Regions from separate parts of the Streptomyces pactum genome, predicted to be linked through region 2. Evidence: riboswitches for the same ligand, from Rfam matches in the RefSeq annotation. Region 2 holds a riboswitch; each other region holds the start of a gene.

Region 1 (5,326 bases), 2.8 Mb from region 2:
CACTGACAGCGACCGACCAGGACCCGTCACGGGCTGCCCGGCCCGGCGCTGCCCGCAGGGTACGCCCTCGTCCCGCGCGCTCGCCCCCCGTCTGGCCGCCGGCCCCGTTCTCGCTCTCGGCGTACGGGGTCCGGGAACTCCACCGGTGTCCCGCACGCTTGCATACAGTGGCAGGATCGGCGGAATTCCGCAGTTCCGCCCAATGATCCACCAAGTGATTCCACCAAGGATTCCGCGATCGAAGGGACGTACATGCCCATGGGTCACACGGCCACAGCCCAGGCAGACTCCGGCGGCCTGACAGCGACCGAGCACCGCCTGGCCAACGGCCTGCGCGTGGTGCTCTCCGAGGACCACCTGACCCCGGTCGCGGCGGTGTGCCTCTGGTACGACGTCGGCTCGCGCCACGAGGTCAAGGGGCGCACCGGCCTGGCTCACCTTTTCGAGCACCTCATGTTCCAGGGCTCCGCCCAGGTCAAGGGCAACGGCCATTTCGAGCTGGTACAGGGAGCCGGCGGCTCGCTCAACGGCACCACCAGCTTCGAGCGCACCAACTACTTCGAGACCATGCCCGCCCACCAGCTCGAGCTCGCCCTCTGGCTGGAGGCCGACCGCATGGGCTCCCTGCTGGCCGCGCTGGACGACGAGTCGATGGAGAACCAGCGGGACGTCGTCAAGAACGAACGCCGCCAGCGCTACGACAACGTGCCCTACGGCACGGCCTTCGAGAAGCTGACCGCCCTCGCCTACCCGGAGGGCCACCCCTACCACCACACGCCGATCGGCTCCATGGCCGACCTGGACGCGGCCACGCTGGAGGACGCGCGCGCGTTCTTCCGCACCTACTACGCGCCGAACAACGCGGTGCTCTCGGTCGTCGGCGACATCGACCCCGAGCAGACGCTCGCCTGGATCGAGAAGTACTTCGGCTCCATCGCCTCGCACGACGGCAAGCAGCCCCCCCGGGACGGCTCACTGCCCGACGTCATGGGCGGGCAGTTGCGCGAGATCGTCGAGGAGGAGGTCCCGGCCCGCGCCCTGATGGCGGCCTACCGTCTGCCGGAGGACGGCACGCGCGCGTGCGACGCGGCGGACCTGGCCCTCACCGTCCTGGGCGGTGGCGAGTCGTCCCGCCTGTACAACCGGCTGGTACGGCGTGACCGCACAGCCGTCGCCGCCGGATTCGGCCTGCTGCGGCTCGCCGGAGCACCCTCCCTCGGGTGGCTGGACGTGAAGACGTCCGGTGACGTCGAGGTGCCGGTCATCGAGACCGCCATCGACGAGGAGCTCGCCCGGTTCGCCGAGGAGGGCCCCACGGCCGAGGAGATGGAGCGCGCCCAGGCCCAGTTGGAACGCGAGTGGCTGGACCGCCTGGGCACGGTCGCGGGCCGCGCCGACGAACTGTGCCGGTACGCCGTCCTGTTCGGTGACCCGCAGCTCGCCCTCACCGCCGTACAGCGGGTGCTCGAGGTGACGGCCGAGGAGGTCCAGGAGGTCGCCAAGGCCCGCCTGCGCCCCGACAACCGCGCGGTGCTCGTCTACGAGCCGACCGCCCCCGCCGACGACGCCGAAGCCGACCCGAACGACGCCACCGACGAGAACGAGGAGGCGGCCAAGTGACCGAGCTCGCCACCATGGAATTCCACGCCCAGCCGCAGGCCGGCGAGCCCAAGCCGTGGGCGTTCCCGGCCCCCGGGCGCGGCAGCCTCGGCAACGGCCTCACCGTCCTGCGCTGCCATCGCCCCGGCCAGCAGGTCGTCGCCGTGGAGGTGCTCCTCGACGCGCCCCTGGACGCCGAGCCCACCGGTCTCGACGGTGTCGCCACGATCATGGCGCGCGCCTTCTCCGAGGGCACGGACAAGCACTCCGCCGAGGAGTTCGCCGCCGAGCTCGAGCGCTGCGGCGCGACCCTGGACGCACACGCAGACCACCCCGGCGTCCGGCTGAGCCTGGAGGTGCCCGTCTCGCGCCTCGCCAAGGCCCTCGGCCTGGTCGCCGACGCCCTCAGGGCGCCCGCCTTCGCGGACGGGGAGGTCGAACGGCTGGTCCGGAACCGGCTCGACGAGATTCCGCACGAGCTGGCCAACCCCGCCCGCCGGGCGGCCAAGGAGCTGTACAAGGAGCTGTTCCCGGCCGGCACGCGCATGTCGCGCCCGCGGCAGGGCACCGAGGAGACGGTGGCGAGCATCGACTCGGCGGCCGTGCGGGCCTTCTACGAGAAGCACGTCCGGCCCGCCACGGCCACCGCCGTGGTCGTCGGCGACCTCACCGGCGTCGACCTCGACGCGCTGCTCGGAGAGACGCTGGGCGCGTGGGCCGGCTCCGCGGCCGAGGCGCGGCCCGTAGCCCCGATCACCGCCGACGACACCGGCCGGGTCGTCATCGTGGACCGGCCCGGTGCCGTCCAGACCCAGTTGCTCATCGGCCGCACCGGCGCGGACCGGCACGACCGGGTGTGGCCCGCGCAGGTGCTCGGGACGTACTGCCTCGGCGGCACCCTCACCTCGCGCCTGGACCGCGTCCTGCGCGAGGAGAAGGGCTACACCTACGGCGTACGGGCGTTCGGGCAGGTCCTGCGTTCCGCGCCCGACGGCACGGGCGCCGCCATGCTCGCCATCAGCGGCTCCGTGGACACCCCCAACACGGGTCCCGCCCTGGACGACCTGTGGACGGTGCTGCGCAAGCTCGCCGCGGAGGGGCTCACCGACGCCGAGCGGGACGTGGCCGTGCAGAACCTGGTGGGCGTGGCGCCGCTGAAGTACGAGACGGCGGCGGCCGTGGCGAGCACCCTGGCCGACCAGGTCGAGCAGCACCTGCCCGACGACTACCAGGCGACGCTGTACCGCCAACTCGCCGCCACGGGCACGGTGGAGGCCACGGCGGCGGTCGTGAACGCCTTCCCGGTGGACCGGCTGGTCACCGTCCTCGTCGGCGACGCGGCACAGATCAAGGAGCCCGTCGAGGCCCTCGGTATCGGTGAAGTCACCGTGGTGGCGGCCGAGTAGCGGCACGCGCGCGTGGCGGCCCTGGTGACCCGAGTGTCACCAGGGCCGCCATTTGTCCGAATTGGGGGAGAGGCTGCCCGTCTGCCCTGTGGCGTGCGCTACAAAAAGCTTGTTGCGTTTGAGGATTGAAGACAGCCGCGTTTAGCGTCATCCGGGCTGTTCGTCAGGCAGTGCGCCGCATCCGCGGCACCGGACAGTCATCGCCGAGTCCCCGTACGGCGCGAGCCAGGGGAGCCGGGGACCCATGCAGTCCCTGGGGTGAATCGGACGCCCGCGCGCAGCGAGGGGGTCCGTAGGAGACCTTCCACCTCCGAACCCGTCAGCTAACCCGGTAGGCGAGAGGGAAGGAAAGGACCAGCCTCTACATGGCGTTCACGCGCGCCACCGGGAAGCACCGCCGTCCCAGCCGGGTGCACCGCACCACCGCCCGCGCGGCGGGTGTCGCGGCCCTCGCCACCACCGGCGTCGTCGGCACCCTCGCGGCTCCGGCGCTCGCCGCCGAGTCCGAGGCGGAGCAGAGCGGACTCACCCCGGTCATCACCATCGGCGACTCCATAGCCGACGAGATCGACGCCCAGGCCACCGCCCAGGAGCGGGCGGCACTGCACGCCGCCGCCCGTGAGGCGGCCCAGGAGGCCGCGCGCGAGCGGGCGGCCGAGGCGGCCGAGCAGGCGCGCGAGGCCAAGGAGCGCGCCGCACGTGAGGCGGAGCGCAAGCGGCTCAACACCTTCGTGTCGCCGATCACCGCGTCCTACGTCTCCACCGCCTATCAGGCGGGCAGCTCCCTGTGGTCCTCCGGCAGCCACACCGGCATCGACTTCCACGCCTCCAGCGGTACCACCGTCCACGCGGTCGGCGTCGGCACCGTCGTGGAGGCCGGCTGGGGCGGGGCGTACGGCAACCAGGTCGTCATCAAGATGCACGACGGTACGTACACGCAGTACGGCCACCTGTCGTCCATCGGCGTCTCGGTCGGCCAGTCGGTCGTCCCCGGGCAGCAGATCGGCCTCTCCGGCGCCACCGGCAACGTCACCGGACCGCACCTGCACTTCGAGGCTCGCACGAGCCCCGAGTACGGCTCGGACATGGACCCCCTCGCGTATCTCCGCTCCCACGGCGTCAACCTCTGACGACGGACGGTGCGGCACCCGAGAGCCCCGGCTTCACGAGCCGGGGCTTTCGCGGTTTCCGGCCGCGGCTCCGGTACCGCCGTCGTCCCAAAAAATGTCCATGAAATCCGCCTCGCCGTCGGAATATCCGCGTGATTGCCCTAGAGTCACTGAACACACGTCAATGGTCGACGTTTCACGGGGATTAAGTCGGAGGTCGGGCATGCGTATTCCGGCGCATTCGGTGTGCACGGCGATCCGGGACGACATCGTCACCGGCGTCCACGGGCGAGGCAGCCGGCTGACCGAGGAACTCCTGGCCCGCCGCTACGGCGTCTCCCGCGTCCCCGTCCGTGAGGCCCTGCGCACGCTGGAGGCCGAGGGCTTCGTGGTGACACGGCGGCACGCGGGCGCGTGCGTCGCGGAACCCACCGAGCAGGAGGCCGCCGACCTCCTGGAGACGCGCATGCTCCTTGAACCCCTGGGCGCATCCCGGGCCGCCCGGCGCCGCACCGAGGCGCACCTCAAGGTGCTCCGCGGGCTGGTCAGGCTCGGACGGGAACGCGCCAGGCAGGGCAACAGCGAGGACCTGCGCTCACTGGACGGCTGGTTCCACGACACCCTCGCCCAGTCCGTCGGCAGCCCTTCCCTGACGGCCATGCTGGCCCAACTGCGCCACAAGATCGCCTGGATGTACGCCGTGGAGCCGCCGGCCGGGCCCGTGGAGAACTGGGCGGAGCACGGTGCGATCGTCGACGCGGTGGCCCGGGGCGACGGCGAGCGCGCGCGTGCGCTCATGACGCTGCACACCGAGCGGTCGACGTCGGCGCACAGGCTGCGATTCTCCTCCGGCGGGGGACGGGCGGAACGTGTGAGGAACTCGCAACGTGCCGTAAACACTCCGAGCCTGCGGTATTAACACGGGCACCGTATACAAAGAGAGGGAAAAGCGGGGGTCGCTTTCTGCTGCCTTCAAAAGGTGAGCGATTGGAAAGTGGAAAGCGAAAGGCCCGCCCAGTTTTCCGGGCGGGCCTTTCGTGCTGCCGTTGTCAGACGGTTTCGGGGAGTTCCTCGAGCCCCTCGGAGACCAGCTTCGCGAGCCGGTCCAGGGCGGCGTCCGCGCCCTCGGCGTCGGCGGCGAGGACGATCTCCTCGCCGCCCTGGGCGCCGAGGCCGAGGACGGCCAGCATGGAGGCCGCGTTGACGGGGGAA
Region 2 (5,326 bases):
TCGCGGAGGAGGACCCGGACGCGCCGTTCTCCGTCGACGACGTGGCCGGCACCATCGTCGACAAGCTGATCCACCGCCACCCGCACGTCTTCGGCGACGAGACGGCGTCCACCCCGGAGGAGGTGAGGGAGCACTGGCTGCGCACCAAGGCGGCCGAGAAGCGGCGCACCTCGGTCACCGAGGGCGTCCCCCTCGGCCAGCCGGGTCTCGCCCTCGCCGCCAAGCTCGCCTCCCGGGTGCGCACGGCGGGCCTGCGGGTCCCGCTGCCCTCCGGCGAGGGCGTCGGCTACGAACTACTGGCCCTGGCGGCACGCGCCGAGGCCGAGGGCACGGACCCGGAGGCGGCACTGAGAGCGGCGGCCCGGGCGTACCGGGACGCGATCAGGGAGGCCGAGGGCACCGGGGGCTGAGGCCGGTGCCGTCCGGGGCCCGCGGCGGGAGGTCACCGGCGCCGCGGACACCTCCGGCGCCCCGGATACGGTCATGGGGTGACCGACCACTCCACGCCCGACCGCCCCGCCCCCGAGCTTTTCACCTGGGAGTTCGCGAGCGACCCCTACCCCGCCTACGCCTGGCTGCGCGAGCACGCTCCGGTGCACCGCACGCGGCTGCCCAGCGGCGTGGAGGCCTGGCTCGTCACCCGGTACGCCGACGCCAAACAGGCCCTCGCCGACCCGCGGCTGTCCAAGAACCCGGCGCACCACGACGAGCCCGCGCACGCCAAGGGCAAGACCGGCATTCCGGGGGAGCGGAAGGCCGAACTCATGACCCACCTGCTGAACATCGACCCGCCGGACCACACCCGCCTGCGCCGGCTGGTCAGCAAGGCGTTCACGCCCCGCCGGGTCGCCGAGTTCGCGCCGAGGGTGCAGGAGCTGGCCGACGACCTCATCGACCGGTTCGCGGCCACCGGCAGCGCCGACCTGATCCACGAGTTCGCCTTCCCGCTGCCCATCTACGCCATCTGCGACCTGCTCGGCGTACCCCGCGAGGACCAGGACGACTTCCGGGACTGGGCGGGAATGATGATCCGTCACGGCGGTGGGCCACGGGGCGGGGTCGCGCGGTCGGTGAAGAAGATGCGGGGCTACCTCGCCGACCTCATCCACCGCAAACGCGCGGCGCTGCCGCCCGAGCCCGGCCCCGGCGAGGACCTCATCTCCGGCCTCATCCGCGCCTCCGACCACGGTGAACACCTCACCGAGAACGAGGCCGCGGCGATGGCCTTCATCCTGCTCTTCGCGGGCTTCGAGACCACGGTCAACCTCATCGGCAACGGCACGTACGCCCTGCTCACCCACCCCGGGCAGCGGGCCCGCCTGCAGACGTCCCTGGCCGCCGGCGAGCACACCCTGCTGGAGACGGGCGTCGAGGAACTCCTGCGCTACGACGGCCCGGTGGAGCTGGCCACCTGGCGCTTCGCCACCCGGCCGCTCACCATCGGCGGGCAGGACATCGCCGCCGGCGACCCCGTCCTCGTCGTCCTCGCCGCCGCCGACCGGGACCCGGAGCGGTTCACGGACCCGGACACCCTGGACCTCTCCCGCCGCGACAGCCAGCACCTCGGGTACGGCCACGGCATCCACTACTGTCTCGGCGCCCCGCTCGCCCGGCTGGAGGGGCAGACCGCCCTCGCCACGCTCCTCACCCGCCTCCCCGATCTGCGCCTGGCCGCCGACCCGGCCGAACTGCGCTGGCGCGGCGGACTCATCATGCGCGGTCTGCGCACCTTGCCCGTGTCGTTCACACCCGTCCCGTCATCGGCGGACAACGGTTCATCGCCGACGCAAAAGTGACACGCGCTCAACTCTGTGATCTTCACGTGATCTGCGCGGCATGAACTTGTGACAAGCGATCATCTGCCTATACGTTCACGAATCAGCGTGGCGCCGAACATCACCCGCCGCGCGCTCCCCGCTGTCTCGTGAAAGGTCGTCGCATGCTCTCCGGGAACGGTCGTCACCGCCGCCCCCGCCAGGCTCCCGCCCTGGTCGTCGCCGCCGGAGTGACCGGCTCCGCCATCGCGATCCCGCTCCTCGGCGCCACCGGCGCCCACGCGGCCGACGGGGCGAACTGGGATCGCGTAGCCGAGTGCGAGACCGGCGGCGCCTGGAGCCAGAACAGCGGCAACGGGTACTACGGCGGCCTGCAACTGTCCCAGGACGCCTGGGAGCGGTACGGCGGCACGGAGTACGCGCCGAGCGCCGACCAGGCCAGTCGCTCCCAGCAGATAAGAATCGCCGAGAAGGTACACGCGGACCAGGGCATCGCCAACTGGCCGACCTGCGGTCTGCTCGCGGGCCTGGGCGACGACTCGGGCTCCGTCATCGGCGGTACGGGTGCGACGGGTGACGGCTCGTCGGAGGGGTCGGAAACTCCCGAGGCGTCGGACGCCCCCGACGCGTCCGGCTCGTCCGGCCTGAACGGCTCGTCCGGCCTGAACGGCTCATCGGGTTCGACCGGGTCGTCGGAGCCCGGTTCCGGCGCGTCTCCCTCGACCCCTTCAGCCGCTGCGTCGCCCTCGTCGTCCTCGTCGTCCTCGTCCGACTCCACGTCGGACAGTGGGGACGATTCGACCAAGTCCGACACGTCGCCCGAATCCGAGCCCACGGGGAGCGCCGGTCCGCAGGGTGCCGACGCGTCTCCGACGGCCTCGCCGGAGGCGGGGGTCGGCGAATCGGACAAGTCGGGTCAGGGTGACGGTTCTTCGTCTCTCACCGACACCGGGCAGTCCGGGGCGGGCAAGCACCGCGGCGGCAGCGCCGACGAGGGCGCGGCGGACGGCCGCGACGCCGAGTCGTCCGGGCGGCACGCCTCGCGCGGTGAGGGCGAGTCGCGGGAGGTCGTGGACGGCTCGTACACGGTCCGTTCCGGGGACAGTCTCTGGGGTATCGCCGACTCCCTCGAGCTCGACGGCGGGTGGCGCTCGCTGTACGCCGGCAACAAGGAGGTCGTCGGCACCGACCCGGACCACATCCTGCCCGGTCAGACGCTCACGGTCACGGGCGAATCGGGCGAAAAGTAGGGGCAGTTCGCGTCACGGTTAGAGGCTGTATGTCCGTTTTGGATCACGTGAGAGATAGGTCTCAGAAGCCGTGATCGTCTTTGAAAATCCGCGGAGTGCGTGTCTACGGTCGTGACCGCTCGCCATCGCGGGCCCCGGCTGCCGCAACGCCGAATCCTGCCAGCGGCCGTCCGGGAACAGTCGTCGCGTCAAGCGCCGAAGGCAGGAGCGGGGGACCCAAGGTAAGTGCCGCACCGGGCAGTTGTGCCGGAGCGGCTAGGGGTGGAGCCGAGTTCCGTGAGGAACCCGGCCGGGCAACTCAACCGGCCCGAACCCGACAGCTCACCTCGCAGGCGTCGGTGAGGGGATCAACCATGCTGTTTTCCGGCAAGGGCAAGCACCGCCGTCCGTCCAAGGCCACCCGTGTCATCGCCGTCGCCGGTGTCACCGGTGCCGCCGTCGCCGCCCCGCTGATGGCGGCCGGCAACGCCTCCGCCGCCACCGCGTCCGAGTGGGACGCCGTCGCCCAGTGCGAGTCCGGCGGCAACTGGTCCATCAACACCGGCAACGGTTACTACGGCGGTCTGCAGTTCTCCGCCTCCACCTGGGCCGGCTACGGCGGCACTCAGTACGCCGCCACCGCCGACCAGGCCAGCAAGGCGCAGCAGATCGAGATCGCCGAGAAGGTGCTCGCGGGCCAGGGCAAGGGTGCCTGGCCGGTCTGCGGCACCGGTCTGTCGAACGCCGCGTACACCGGCGGCGGTTCCTCGGCCGGCTCCGACTCGTCCGGCTCGTCCGAGTCCTCCGGCTCCGCGCAGTCCTCGGGCTCCGCGCAGTCCTCCGGCTCCTCGGACAGCCGCGAGAGCGAGCAGAAGGCCTCCCGCTCCGCCGAGCGTCCGGCCGCCGAGAAGAAGACCGTCACCACCCCGACCGGCAAGAAGGTCGAGAAGGGCGACGGCGAGTACAAGGTCGTCAAGGGCGACACCCTCAGCTCGATCGCCGAGGAGCACGACGTCAAGGGCGGCTGGGCGAAGCTGTTCAAGCTGAACGACGACATCGTCGACGACGCCGACCTGATCTACCCGGGTCAGCAGCTCCACCTGAAGTAAACGGCGGTCCCCCCTTGCTCCCGTCCCGGTGCGTGTTCCCCCGTACGCACCGGGACGGGCTTTTTACGCCTCGGCCACGCTCCGGCCTCCCCCCGGCCTCCCCTCGACCTCGCCCCGGTTTCCGGAAACGTCTTTGTTCCGTTCGGAAACAATTTACTCTCGGTTCTGTCCAGCGGGTGGGCGATCGGCTGGCCGATCGCCCGGAGCCGGTTAGGCTCGGTCCCGCAGAGCCGCTGCGGTCCCGCGGGCCCGCGCGTCACACCGAAGCGTCACATTGAAGAAGGAGATGCTCGTGCCGTCCATCGACGTCGTCGTAGCCCGGGAAATCCTGGACTCCCGAGGCAACCCCACGGTCGAGGTCGAGGTCGGCCTCGACGACGGCAGCACGGGTCGTGCCGCCGTTCCGTCCGGCGCCTCCACCGGCGCCTTCGAGGCCATCGAACTGCGTGACGGCGATGCGGGCCGTTACCTGGGCAAGGGCGTCGAGAAGGCCGTCCTGGCCGTCATCGAGCAGATCGGCCCGGAGCTCGTCGGCTACGACGCCACCGAGCAGCGCCTGATCGACCAGGCCATGTTCGACCTGGACGCCACCGACAACAAGGGCTCGCTGGGCGCCAACGCCATCCTCGGCGTCTCGCTCGCCGTGGCCCACGCCGCCTCCGAGGCCAGCGACCTGCCGCTCTTCCGCTACCTGGGCGGCCCCAACGCGCACCTGCTGCCGGTGCCCATGATGAACATCCTGAACGGCGGGTCGCACGCCGACTCGAACGTGGACATCCAGGAGTTCATGATCGCCCCGATCGGCGCGGAGTCCTTCTCCGAGGCCCTGCGCTGGGGCGCCGAGGTCTACCACACGCTGAAGAAGGTCCTGAAGAACAAGGGCCTGGCCACCGGCCTCGGCGACGAGGGCGGCTTCGCCCCGAACCTCGGCTCGAACCGCGAGGCCCTCGACCTCATCCTCGAGGCGATCAAGGAGGCCGGCTACACCCCCGGCGAGCAGATCGCCCTCGCGCTCGACGTCGCCGCGTCCGAGTTCTACAAGGACGGCTCCTACACCTTCGAGGGCAAGGAGCGCACGGCCGCCGAGATGACCGAGTACTACGCCGAGCTGGTCGCGGCGTACCCGCTGGTCTCCATCGAGGACCCGCTGTTCGAGGACGACTGGGACGGCTGGAAGGCCCTCACCGACAAGCTGGGCGACAAGGTCCAGATC
Region 3 (5,326 bases), 3.9 Mb from region 2:
CGAAGCCGGTGGTCACCAGGACGGTGCCGGCCGCGGCGGTCAGCGCGGCCACCGCACGCTCGAACCGCTCGGCCACCTCGTCCGGATCGGTACCGGGCCGGATGATGTCGTTGCCGCCCGCCGCGAACGAGACCAGGTCGGGCGCGAGTCGGGCGACCCGCGGGACCTGTTCCGCCACGATCTGGTCGAGGAGCCTGCCGCGCACGGCGAGGTTCGTGTACCTGAAGTCGCCCTCGGGGCGCCGGTCGGCCAGCAGCACGGCGAACCGGTCGGCCCAGCCGACGAACGCCCCGTCGGGGCCGGGGTCGCCGACGCCCTCGGTGAAGCTGTCCCCCACCGCCACGTACGACCCGATCACTTCTCTGCTGTCACTCTTCGAATCGTCTGCCACGTCGGCCCATGATTCACCTTGAATGTGACCTACGCGACCGTAGGAACGGCTTGACGGTCGGTGAGAAAGACCACGCCTAAAGTGTTCGTCAATTCCGGAATACGCCGAAGGCCGGACCCGGGGATCGGGGTCCGGCCTTCGGTGGCGCGGGAACTGCGCGCGAAACCCTCGTCAGAGGGAGACGCCGTGCGAGCGCAGGTACGCGATCGGGTCCACGTCCGAGCCGTAGTCCGGCGTGGTGCGGATCTCGAAGTGCAGGTGCGGGCCGGTCACGTTGCCGGTGGCGCCCGAGAGGCCGACCTGCTGACCCGCCGTCACGGACTGACCGGCGGAGACGGAGAGCGAGGACAGGTGGGCGTACTGGGCGTAGTGGCCGTCGGCGAGCTGGATGACGACCTGGTTGCCGTACGCGCCGCCCCAGCCGGCGGAGACGACGGTGCCCGCGCCGACGGCCTTGAGCGAGGTGCCGGTCGGGACGACGAAGTCCGTGCCGGTGTGGTAACCGCTGGACCACATGCTGCCCGTCTGGTGGTACGGGGTACCGACGGCGCCGCCCGGGACGGGCGAGGTGAAGCCGCTGGTGGTGCCGGCGGACTGGGCGCTCGTGTCCGAGGAGTCCGAGGAGGAGGAGGAGGTCTTCGCGGCGTCCGACGACTTCTCGGCGGACTCCGACTTCTCGGCGGACGGCTTCTCGGGCGCGGCGGGCTTCTCGGCCGCCGGCTTCTCCGACTCGGCGGAGGACGACGGGGCGGACTCGGCGGCCCGCTCGCCGATCGAGAGCTTCAGGCCCGGGTGGATCAGCGACGGGTCCGAGCCGACGGCCTCGCGGTTGTCCGAGTACAGCTTCTTCCAGCCGCCGTCGACGTCCTGCTCGTCGGCGATCTTCGAGAGGTAGTCACCGCTCTTGACGGTGTACGTCCGCGAGTCCGAGTTCTTCTCGGCGCTGCCGCCGGCGGCCTTCTTCGCGGCCGTCGGTATGGAGTGCACGGCCTGCTCGGAAACGGACTGCGCGGGAGCGGCCTGGGCGCTGGCGGCACCCATCAGCGGGAGCGCGAGCGCGGCGCCACCGGTTCCGGCGACGGCGATGGTGCGGGTCAGGCGCATGGCCCTGGTACGGCGGTGCTTACCCTTCGCGGGCATGGCGAATTCCTCTCCGGCGCCTACGAGGTGAGCTGTCGGGTGCGAGCTGGAGATGCCCGGCCGCGCCGAGACGCGGCTTTACCCCAAGCCGTTCCGGGAACCGGAACAGGCGGTTGTACCTGTGGGTCCCCCGCTCCTGCCGTGTACGGGTGGTGGATGAGTGCTGGCTCCGGTCGGCGGCAGGATTAGGCGTCCGTCCGGATCGGTGGTGAACGTAAGGGACCAAGACGCACAGGGACAAGCGAGGGGTTCCGTCGGCGGGTGTCCCGATTGATCCTTTACGGGAATCACCGGTCACCCTCCGTCGATTCACGGGGCGCTTTTCAGGCGAACAGCCTGGAAAACCGGCTGGATTACGTGAGCATGACGAGCAACGCACGGTCACGTATATGACGCTGCTCACGCGACGCCTCCCCAGTCCCTTTTATTACAGCGCTAGTTGGAATGAAGGTGCCGATTCGGACAGAAGGCGCAGAAGTGTCGCAGTCGGGCGACTTCGCCCCCTGGGCCCCGGGGTCGTGCCGTATCGTCGAGTGGTGCCCGTCGGCGAGCAGCGCCGGCGGGGCGGAGTGGGAGGAGCCCCCGTGACGCAGCAGGTCCCGTCGACCGAACCCGAGCTGGCCGGCGTGCGCAACTTCCGTGACGTGGGCGGACTGCCGACCGTCGACGGGCGGCGGGTGCGACAGGGCGTGCTGTTCCGCAGTGGTCACCTCGCGCACGCCACCGGGGAGGACGCCGCGTTCCTGGCCTCGCTGGGCCTGCACACCGTCTTCGACTTCCGCAACGCCGCCGACCAGAAGCTCGACGGCCCGGACGTCGAGCTGCCGGGTGTACGCAACGTGAACCTGCCGCTGAGCGATCCGGCCGACGGCGCCGAGTTCTGGAAGATGGTCCGCGACGGCGACCTCGACCAGCTACGCGGGATCCTGGCGGACGGCAAGGGCGTGAACCGGATGATCGAGTCCTACCGCATGATCATCAAGGAGCGCACGGCGGAGCACTCCCGGGTACTGCACGCGCTCGCCGAGGACAGCGTCCCCGCCCTGATGCACTGCGCGGCCGGCAAGGACCGCGCGGGCCTGTCGATCGCGGTCACCCTGCTCGCCCTGGGCGTCGAGCGCGAGGCCGTCGTCGACGACTACCTCAAGTCGAACGCCGCGCACCGCCGCTACAAGGTGCGCCGCAGCGGCTCCGCCGCCTCGGCCTACTCCCCCGAGGTCATGGAGCTGCTCAGCCCCCTCTTCGATGCGCGCGCCGAGTACCTGGCGGCGGCCTTCGAGACCGTCGAGGAGACCTGGGGCGGAGTCGACGCCTACCTGGAGAAGGGCCTGCGGGTCACCCCGGAGACCCGGGAGCGGCTGCGCGAGCGGATGCTGGACTGAGCCACCGGCTCACCGGCTGTTGGCGCCGACCTCGAAGAGCAGGTAGATGAAGGCCGCGAAGACGTGCCCCACGATGAGGTAGATGAAGAGCCGCACCCACAGGGCGCGCGGGAACTTCTCCTGCAGGTTCATGGCGTTCCTCCGGGGGCGGGGTGGACCGGCGTGGTGGCCGGTCCCAGGCACAGTGCGGCCGTCGGGCTCTGCAGCAGGGTGTGGACGAAGAGGAGCTCGACCCCGTCGGCGTCCTGGGCGGCGATCCGGTGCGGGGTCAGCGAGTCGAAGTGCGCGCCGTCGCCCGGACCCAGCGGGTGCACGGTGTCCCCGAGGCGCAGCCGCAGCCGGCCCCGCAACACGTACAGCCACTCCTCGCCGGGGTGCACCCGCACGATGTCGCCCTGCGAGCCGTGCGGCACACGGACCCGCAGGGCCTGCATACCGCGACCGGCGCCGCCGGCCTGCCAGTACGTCCAGCCGCCCGCGAAGGTCGGCTCCATGGCGTCGGCGCGCACGACGGCGTCCCGGTCGGCGGCCGTCTCGCCGAGCAGCTCCGAGACGGTCGTACCGTAGACCCGGGCGAGGGAGAGCAGCATCGGCAGTGAGGGCTGGCGCTGCCCGGTCTCCAGGCGGGAGAGGTGGGCGGGCGACAGCCCGGCCGCACCGGCCGCCGTCTCCAGGGTGAGGGCGGCCCGGCGCCGCAGGGCACGCAACTGGGGCGCCACGACGGACACCGCGTCCGCCGGCGCGTCCGGCGACGGCGGACCGGTCTCAGGAGAGGTCATGCCTCCATTCAGCCCGAAACTTGCCCGCTGGGCAATTTTCTTGCCTCAGAGGCAAAGACGGCACGCGGCCGAAGGCGGCGGCCGGTGACTCCTAACGATTGGCCACCGCCTGCCTGACCAGGGTCTTCCCGAAGTCCCACAGCAGGCCGCCGCCGTTGTGCGCGTCGTCCATCACCTCGGTGAAGGCGTCGACGAACCGGTCCGCGTCCGCCGTGTCGATGATCAGCGGCGGGATCAGTTTGATCACCTCCAGGTGGTCGCCGGACACCTGCGTCAGGATCCGGTGCCGTTGCAGCAGCGGCACCACCACCATCTGCGCGAACAGACCCTTGCGCGCGGTCTGCAGCATCGTCCAGCGGCTGCGCAGCCTCAGCGATCTCGGCCGGCCGAACTCGATGCCGATCATCAGCCCCCGCCCCCGGACGCCGGCGAGCAGCTCGTAGCGGTCCACCAGCTCCGCCAGCCGGGACTTCAGCCGCTCCCCCACCGCGGCGGCGTTCGCGACGATCTCCTCGTTCTCCATCACCGACAGCACGGCGAGCCCGGCCGCCATGGCCTGCGCGTTGGACCCGAAGCTCGCCGAGTGGACCTGAACCCGGTCCATCGACGAGAACACCTTCTGGAAGATCCAGTCCTTGCCCAGCGTGGCCCCCACCGGCACGTATCCGCCGGACAGCGCCTTGGCGACGCACACCAGGTCGGGCTCCACGCCGTCCTCGTGCTGGAAGGCGTAGAACTTACCGGTCCGGCCGAGGCCCGTCTGCACCTCGTCGGCGATCAGCAGCGCCTTGTGCCGGTGCAGCAGCTCCTGTGCGGCGCGCAGATAACCGGGCGGGGCCTCGTGCACACCCTTGCCCTGGATCGGCTCGACGATCAGCGCGGCCACGTCGCCCCGCTTCAGCTCCCGGGCCAGGGCGTCCAGGTCGCCGAGCGGGAGGGCGGTGTCGGGCAGCAGCGGGGCGAAGCCGTCGCGGAAGCCGTCCTCGCCGTTGACGGACAGCGAGCCGGTGGTCAGCCCGTGGAAGGCGTGCGAGCAGTACAGGATCCTCGGCCTGCCGGTCGCGTACCGGGCGAACTTCAGCGCGGTCTCGACCGCCTCCGTACCGCTGTTGCCGAAGAAGACCCGGTCCAGGTGCGGGCTGTAGGAGAGCAGCCTCTCGGCCAGCAGTCCGGGCAGCGGTGGGCAGTCGAAGCGGGTCAGATCGGCCAGCGAGGCGTCGAGGACGTCGTGCAGCGCCTTGCGTACGACAGGGTGGTGGCGCCCCAGGCCCATCACCGCGAACCCGGCGAGCATGTCCAGGTAGTCGTTGCCGTCCGCGTCCCAGAAGTGCGCGCCCTCGGCCCGCTCGTAGACCTTGTCGAAGCCGATGGTGCGCAGCATGCGCGGGAGCTGGTGGTTGAGGTGCCTGGCGTGCAGCTCGTAGCGCTCGGCTCCGCGCTCGGCCAAGAGCGCGGCGAGGTCGAACTCCTTGGTCATTCAGTTCTCTCCTTGCACTGGCATGACGGTCCGTCCGCTCCCGGTCTGTTCCGCGCCGGGTGCCGCGGCATGCTCCTCCACGGCCAGGCTCGCGCTGATCCGGCCGGCGATCTCGACCGGGGTGAGACCGATGTCGGCGAGCACCTCGGCGCGCTTG
Region 4 (5,326 bases), 1.4 Mb from region 2:
CCGAGGTCGCCGCCCGCGGAGGCCGTGGGCAGACCCTGGCCACCGGTGTCGAAGGTGGCGATCGAGTTCCAGCCTTCGCCGATGACCTTCAGGCCGTCCGTCCCCTTCAGACCGTCCATCTCCTCGGCGAGGCCGCCCCCCGCCTCCCGGCCGTGCTCCGCCGCCTCGGCCGCCTCGTCGGCCTCTGTGACCTTCGCACCCTTGGGCGGCGTGAAGTCGAACGTCGACGCGTCCGGCTGCGCGAAGCTGACCTTGGTGAAGCCCGCGTCCACGACGGCCGCGCCGCCGCTCGACGGGGTCAGCGTGAACTTCAGCGGCATGCCGGTCTTCGCGTCCACCGCGACGCTGACGGCGCCGACCGTGGAACCGTCCTGCTTGGGCTTGATCACCAGTCGGTACGCGTCCCGGCCGGCCACCTGCGCGGTGCCGTCGACGGTCACGGACGTGGTGTCGTCGACCGCCTTGAGGGCCTGGTCGGCGAAGTCCTTCGGGGTGACCGGCGCCTCCTTGTGGGGCTGCTCGGCGCTGCCGGACGCGGTCGAGTGGTACACCTCGTTGGACTCGCTGTCGTAGCCCCAGACGTCCTTGCCGTTGTGGATCAGGCTGTACTCGGCGGCGTTCTCCAGCAGGGACAGCTTCTGCCGGTCGGGGCCGTCGGCGGCGACCCGGAGCGTGTGGGTGCCGGAGACCAGCTCGGTGAGCTTGGCCGACGGGTCGGCGGCGGAGCCGTCCTCGTCCCCGCCCGACCCCGGACCACCAGACATTCCGGACATCAGGCCGCTCTCCAGGCCGCCGAGGTCCGGCAGGCCCAGGTCCGTGCTGATCTTGACCGTGCCGGACAACTGCTCGACGTCCGACTTGGCGATCTTCTCGATGAGCTGCTGCGCCGTGATCTCCGGCAGGTCGGGGTCCCCGGAGTCGGCGAGCGCGGGGACGAGCCCGATCGTCGCGGCCGCCACTCCCATCACCGCGACCGGGACGACGTACCGCGCGGCCCTGCGCCGTCCGGACCGCAGGCCCTCGCCCGCCCCGGCGGTCGTGCTGTCGTCGGAATCGATCGGTGCCATTGTGTGCCCTACCTCCGTCGTCGGCGGCGGCTTTCCCACGGCCTCGCACTCGTTCACCCGTGAGCCGCCATTCTCACCCGAATCGGTGAGGATTGGTGTCTTCCGTGGTGTCCATCTGACCAAATCGGCCAACCGGAGTCGTCAGACCGCGGGCTCAACTCCGCATACTCCTGCGGGATGACACGGAGGGGCTGCGGCTCCCCCTGCCCGTAGGGGGCGGATACGCCGCCGGACACTCCCGGCCCGCGGGAGTCGAGGTACGCGGCCGGACACTCCCCGGCCCACAGGAGACGGGGTGCGCACGCCGGACACTCTCCGGCCCACAGGAGACGGGGTGCGCACACCGGACACTCCCCGGCCCACAGGAGACGGGGTGCGCACGCCGGACACTCTCCGCCCACAGGAGGCGAGGTGCACGGTCGGACGCTCCCGGCCTGAAGGGGGCGGGCGGGACGCGCTGCCGGGTGCTCAGCCGGCCCGGTGCACCACGGCGTCGCACAGCTCCACCAGCGCGGACTTCGCCTCGCACTCCCTGAGCGGGGCCAGCGCCGCCCGGGCGTCCTTGGCGTACCGGACCGTGTCCCGCCGCGCCTGCTCCAGCGCGGGGTGGGCGCGCAGCAGGCGCAGCGCCTCCGCGTGCCGCGCGTCGTCGCTCAGGTCGGAGTCCAGCAGCTCGCACAGCGCGATGTCCTCGGCGAGCCCCAGCCGGGCCGCCCGCTCGCGCAGCCGCAGCACCGGGAGGGTCGGGATGCCCTCGCGCAGGTCGGTCCCGGGCGTCTTCCCCGACTCGCGCGAGTCGGAGGCGATGTCCAGGACGTCGTCCGCGAGCTGGAAGGCGACGCCGAGCCGCTCGCCGTACTGGGTCAGCACGTCCACGACCGTCTCGTCGGCGCCGGACATCATCGCGCCGAACCGGCAGGAGACCGCCACCAGCGAGCCCGTCTTGCCGCCCAGCACGTCCAGGTAGTGGTCGACCGGGTCCCGGCCGTCCTGCGGCCCCGCCGTCTCCAGGATCTGGCCGGTGACCAGCCGCTCGAACGCCAGGGCCTGCACGCGGACCGCCTCGGGCCCGAGGTCGGCGAGGATCTGCGAGGCGCGGGCGAACAGGAAGTCGCCGGTGAGGACCGCTACCGAGTTGCCCCAGCGGGTGTTGGCACTGGCCACGCCGCGCCGCACGGCGGCCTCGTCCATCACGTCGTCGTGGTAGAGGGTGGCGAGGTGGGTCAGCTCCACGACGACGGCCGAGGGCACGATGCCGGGGGCGTAGGGGTCGCCGAACTGGGCGGAGAGCATCACCAGCAGTGGCCGAAATCGTTTACCGCCGGCCCGCACCAGGTGCTGGGCGGCCTCCGTGATGAACGGAACCTCACTTTTGGTTGCCTCAAGCAACCCTTCCTCGACCGCAACCAATCCGGCCTGGACATCGGCTTCCAGAGCCTGGTCCCGCACGCTCAGCCCGAACGGCCCGACGACGGTCACGAGGGGTCTCCTGTCTGCTGGTGTCTACTGGCGATTACCTGGTTTGTCGATAGGTCGCTGCCACCACTCAAGTCAGCGTATCCGGTCACCTTTCGATCACCGCTAGCGCCCACCGTTACAGGCCGGTCGGTATCAGATCATGCACAGTATGTTTTTGATCAGGTGATATGAGCACATATTGATCGACATCACCAGGGCCGGAATCCGCCACGAAGATCACATCACTCCTCCCAACGGCCCGCACTCCGAATACGTCACCCACCCGGCTCGCTCCGCGCCCGCCCCGAACGGATGCCCGCACAGCACACGGAAACACCGGACGGAGCGGGGCCGGAGAGGGGGGCGCGCGCGACGGCGGACCCGCCCGGCCGGCGGTCGCCACCCGAAGCCCTCCCACTCTGCGGCCGATTGACTCGCGATTGGCCCTAATGCCCGATTTGCCATTCTTGTTGAGTCAGTGAGTTGACTCACTCCTCCACACCTGTAGGCAACCCCGCCGCCGACCGTGCCCTCCCTTTGCGCCGCAAGCCAGTTGAGCCTTGGCGGCCGCAAAGGATCAAGCGCACCAAACACCCCAGACCAAGGTCAACAGGCGCGTTGGGTGATTCCTGCACTTGTTTCGGACATGTGCTCTCGCATACGTTCCCGGCCTGTCGGGCGGACGCCGAATCCTGCCACCGCCCGGTCACACAGTCATCCGCCAACAAACTCGCAGGCAGGAGCGGGGGACCCAGGTAAGTCGCCGCACCGGTCACCACCGGAGCGGCTCGGGGTGAAGCCGTGCCCGTCAGGGCCCGGCCGGGCACCTCCCCGCCCGAACCCGACAGCTCACCTCGCAGGCGTAAGGAGAGGGACTCAAGCATGTCTGCCAACGGTCAGAACCGTCACGCCCGCACCGCCCGCCTCGCCCGGAAGCTCGCCGTGGCCGGCACCGGCGCCGCCGTGCTCGCCCTGCCGCTCATCGGCGCCACCAGCGCCTCCGCGGCCACTCCGGCCGCCACCACGGCCGCCACGACCGCCACCACGGCGGCGACGACGTACCCGGACAACCTCGACGGCTGGATCCGTGAGTCGCTCGACATCATGGCGCAGCACGGCATCCCCGGGTCGTACGACAGCATCCACCGCAACATCATGCGGGAGTCGTCGGGCAACCCGCTCGCCATCAACAACTGGGACATCAACGCCATCAACGGCACCCCGTCCAAGGGCCTGCTCCAGGTGATCGACCCGACCTTCCAGGCGTACCACGTCGAGGGCACCTCCTGGGACCCGTACGACCCGGTCGCCAACATCACCGCCGCCTGCAACTACGCGGCCGACCGGTACGGCTCGATCGACAACGTCTTCGGCGCGTACTAAGAGGTACCGAAGACCCGCTCGAGGACGACGGCCACGCCGTCGTCCTCGTTCGTCGTGGTGATCTCGTCGGCCACCGCCTTGAGTTCGGGGTGGGCGCCGGCCATGGCGACGCCGTGGGCCGCCCAGTCGAACATGGGGATGTCGTTGGGCATGTCGCCGAAGGCGATCGTCCGCCGCCGGCCCAGCCCCAGGCGCTCGGCGGCCATCGCCAGGCCGGTCGCCTTGGTGATGCCGCACGGCTGGAGCTCCACCGTTCCCGGCCCCGACATCGTGACCGTGGCGAGCGAGCCCACCACCGCGCGCGCCGTCGCCGCCAACTCGTCGTCGGTCAGGTCGGGGTGGCGAAGGAGCACCTTGCTGATCGGCGCGCTCCACAACGCGTCGCGCCGCTCGACCCGCACCGCGGGCAGCGTCGGATGGGGCATCAGGTACCCCGGCTCGATGAGCGTCAGGCCGTCGACGCCGTCCTGGTCGACCGCGGCGTGCACCTGCCCCACCTCGGCCTCGATCTTGCCGAGCGCGGTCTCGGCCAGCTCCCGGTCCAAGGTGACCGACCACAGCATCCGGTGCTCTCCGGCGTCGTACACCTGCGCGCCCTGGCCGCACACCGCGAGCCCGGTGCAGCCGAGGCGGTCGAGCAGGGACCGCACCCGGGGTGCCGGCCGCCCGGTCACCACCAGGTGCCGCGCACCGGCTCCGGCCACCCGCGCCAGTGCGGCCAGCGACCGGTCGGACACGGTGTCGTCGCCGCGGAGCAGCGTGCCGTCGAGGTCGGTGGCGACGAGTGAATAAGCGGTGCGGTCCATGATCAGAGAATACGGACACCGCACCTGTCCGACTCACCCACGATCGCTTCCGAACGAGGACGCGCGAGGTAGGCACGAGTCCGCACGAGTACGGCACAAGTGCGCACGAGGACGCACGTTCGTGTCCGAAACCTGGCACATCATCGGCTTCATCGGCTAAGGCCGGTTAAGGGCCTGTGCACCGGTTGGCAACAACATGGTCCGCTACCTACCGGCCGGGCCGTCCCCGGGGGTACCTTCCTTCTGTCCAGGGGGACTTGATCGGGGGGTCGGGTTGAACAGCGGACGTGTGCGCGTGCTCAGGCCGGAGGAACTGGGCGAGGGGGAACGGGAGCGCTGGCGCGAGCTGCGCGCCAAGTCGGCGGCACCACGCAATCCGTTCATGGAACCGGAGTTCACCGGCGTCGTGGGCCGGGTAAGGCCGCGGGCGCGGGTCGCGGTGGTGTACGACGGTGGTGAGGCGGCCGGTTTCCTGCCGCACGAGCGCGGGCCTCTGGGCCAGGGCCGGGCGATCGGGCTCGGCGTCTCGGACTGCCAGGGCGCGGTGCTGCGCCCGGGCCTCGCCCCGGACACCCGCGAACTGCTGCGGGCCTGCTCCCTGTCGAGCTTCGC

What was found. Region 2 has a riboswitch for cyclic di-AMP ahead of B1H29_RS21965 (transglycosylase family protein). Riboswitches for the same ligand answer to the same signal wherever they lie in the genome.
Region 1: linked by a shared signal. The riboswitch ahead of B1H29_RS09560 (M23 family metallopeptidase) and the one ahead of B1H29_RS21965 (transglycosylase family protein) in region 2 are both predicted to bind cyclic di-AMP.
Region 3: linked by a shared signal. The riboswitch ahead of B1H29_RS05400 (M23 family metallopeptidase) and the one ahead of B1H29_RS21965 (transglycosylase family protein) in region 2 are both predicted to bind cyclic di-AMP.
Region 4: linked by a shared signal. The riboswitch ahead of B1H29_RS15395 (transglycosylase SLT domain-containing protein) and the one ahead of B1H29_RS21965 (transglycosylase family protein) in region 2 are both predicted to bind cyclic di-AMP.

Annotation. Positions count from the first base shown of each region.
Region 1 covers NZ_CP019724.1:2,357,910-2,363,235, reverse strand. The annotation lists gene B1H29_RS09570 (M16 family metallopeptidase) at 253-1,620, shown strand; gene B1H29_RS09565 (M16 family metallopeptidase) at 1,617-3,005, shown strand; cyclic di-AMP (ydaO/yuaA leader) riboswitch at 3,197-3,358, shown strand; gene B1H29_RS09560 (M23 family metallopeptidase) at 3,371-4,135, shown strand; gene B1H29_RS09555 (GntR family transcriptional regulator) at 4,338-5,033, shown strand; gene B1H29_RS09550 (HPr family phosphocarrier protein) at 5,164-5,326, opposite strand, start outside.
Region 2 covers NZ_CP019724.1:5,146,854-5,152,179, forward strand. The annotation lists gene B1H29_RS21950 (nucleoside triphosphate pyrophosphohydrolase) at 1-410, shown strand, start outside; gene B1H29_RS21955 (cytochrome P450 family protein) at 489-1,796, shown strand; gene B1H29_RS21960 (transglycosylase family protein) at 1,940-3,025, shown strand; cyclic di-AMP (ydaO/yuaA leader) riboswitch at 3,209-3,375, shown strand; gene B1H29_RS21965 (transglycosylase family protein) at 3,379-4,113, shown strand; gene eno (phosphopyruvate hydratase) at 4,406-5,326, shown strand, end outside.
Region 3 covers NZ_CP019724.1:1,266,404-1,271,729, forward strand. The annotation lists gene B1H29_RS05395 (SGNH/GDSL hydrolase family protein) at 1-358, opposite strand, end outside; gene B1H29_RS05400 (M23 family metallopeptidase) at 563-1,531, opposite strand; cyclic di-AMP (ydaO/yuaA leader) riboswitch at 1,534-1,693, opposite strand; gene B1H29_RS05405 (tyrosine-protein phosphatase) at 2,116-2,913, shown strand; gene B1H29_RS05410 (DUF6126 family protein) at 2,923-3,045, opposite strand; gene B1H29_RS05415 (helix-turn-helix domain-containing protein) at 3,042-3,692, opposite strand; gene B1H29_RS05420 (aspartate aminotransferase family protein) at 3,784-5,169, opposite strand; gene dxs (1-deoxy-D-xylulose-5-phosphate synthase) at 5,170-5,326, opposite strand, start outside.
Region 4 covers NZ_CP019724.1:3,712,734-3,718,059, forward strand. The annotation lists gene B1H29_RS15385 (LolA family protein) at 1-1,067, opposite strand, end outside; gene B1H29_RS15390 (polyprenyl synthetase family protein) at 1,536-2,546, opposite strand; cyclic di-AMP (ydaO/yuaA leader) riboswitch at 3,235-3,402, shown strand; gene B1H29_RS15395 (transglycosylase SLT domain-containing protein) at 3,408-3,908, shown strand; gene B1H29_RS15400 (HAD family hydrolase) at 3,905-4,714, opposite strand; gene B1H29_RS15405 (GNAT family N-acetyltransferase) at 4,989-5,326, shown strand, end outside.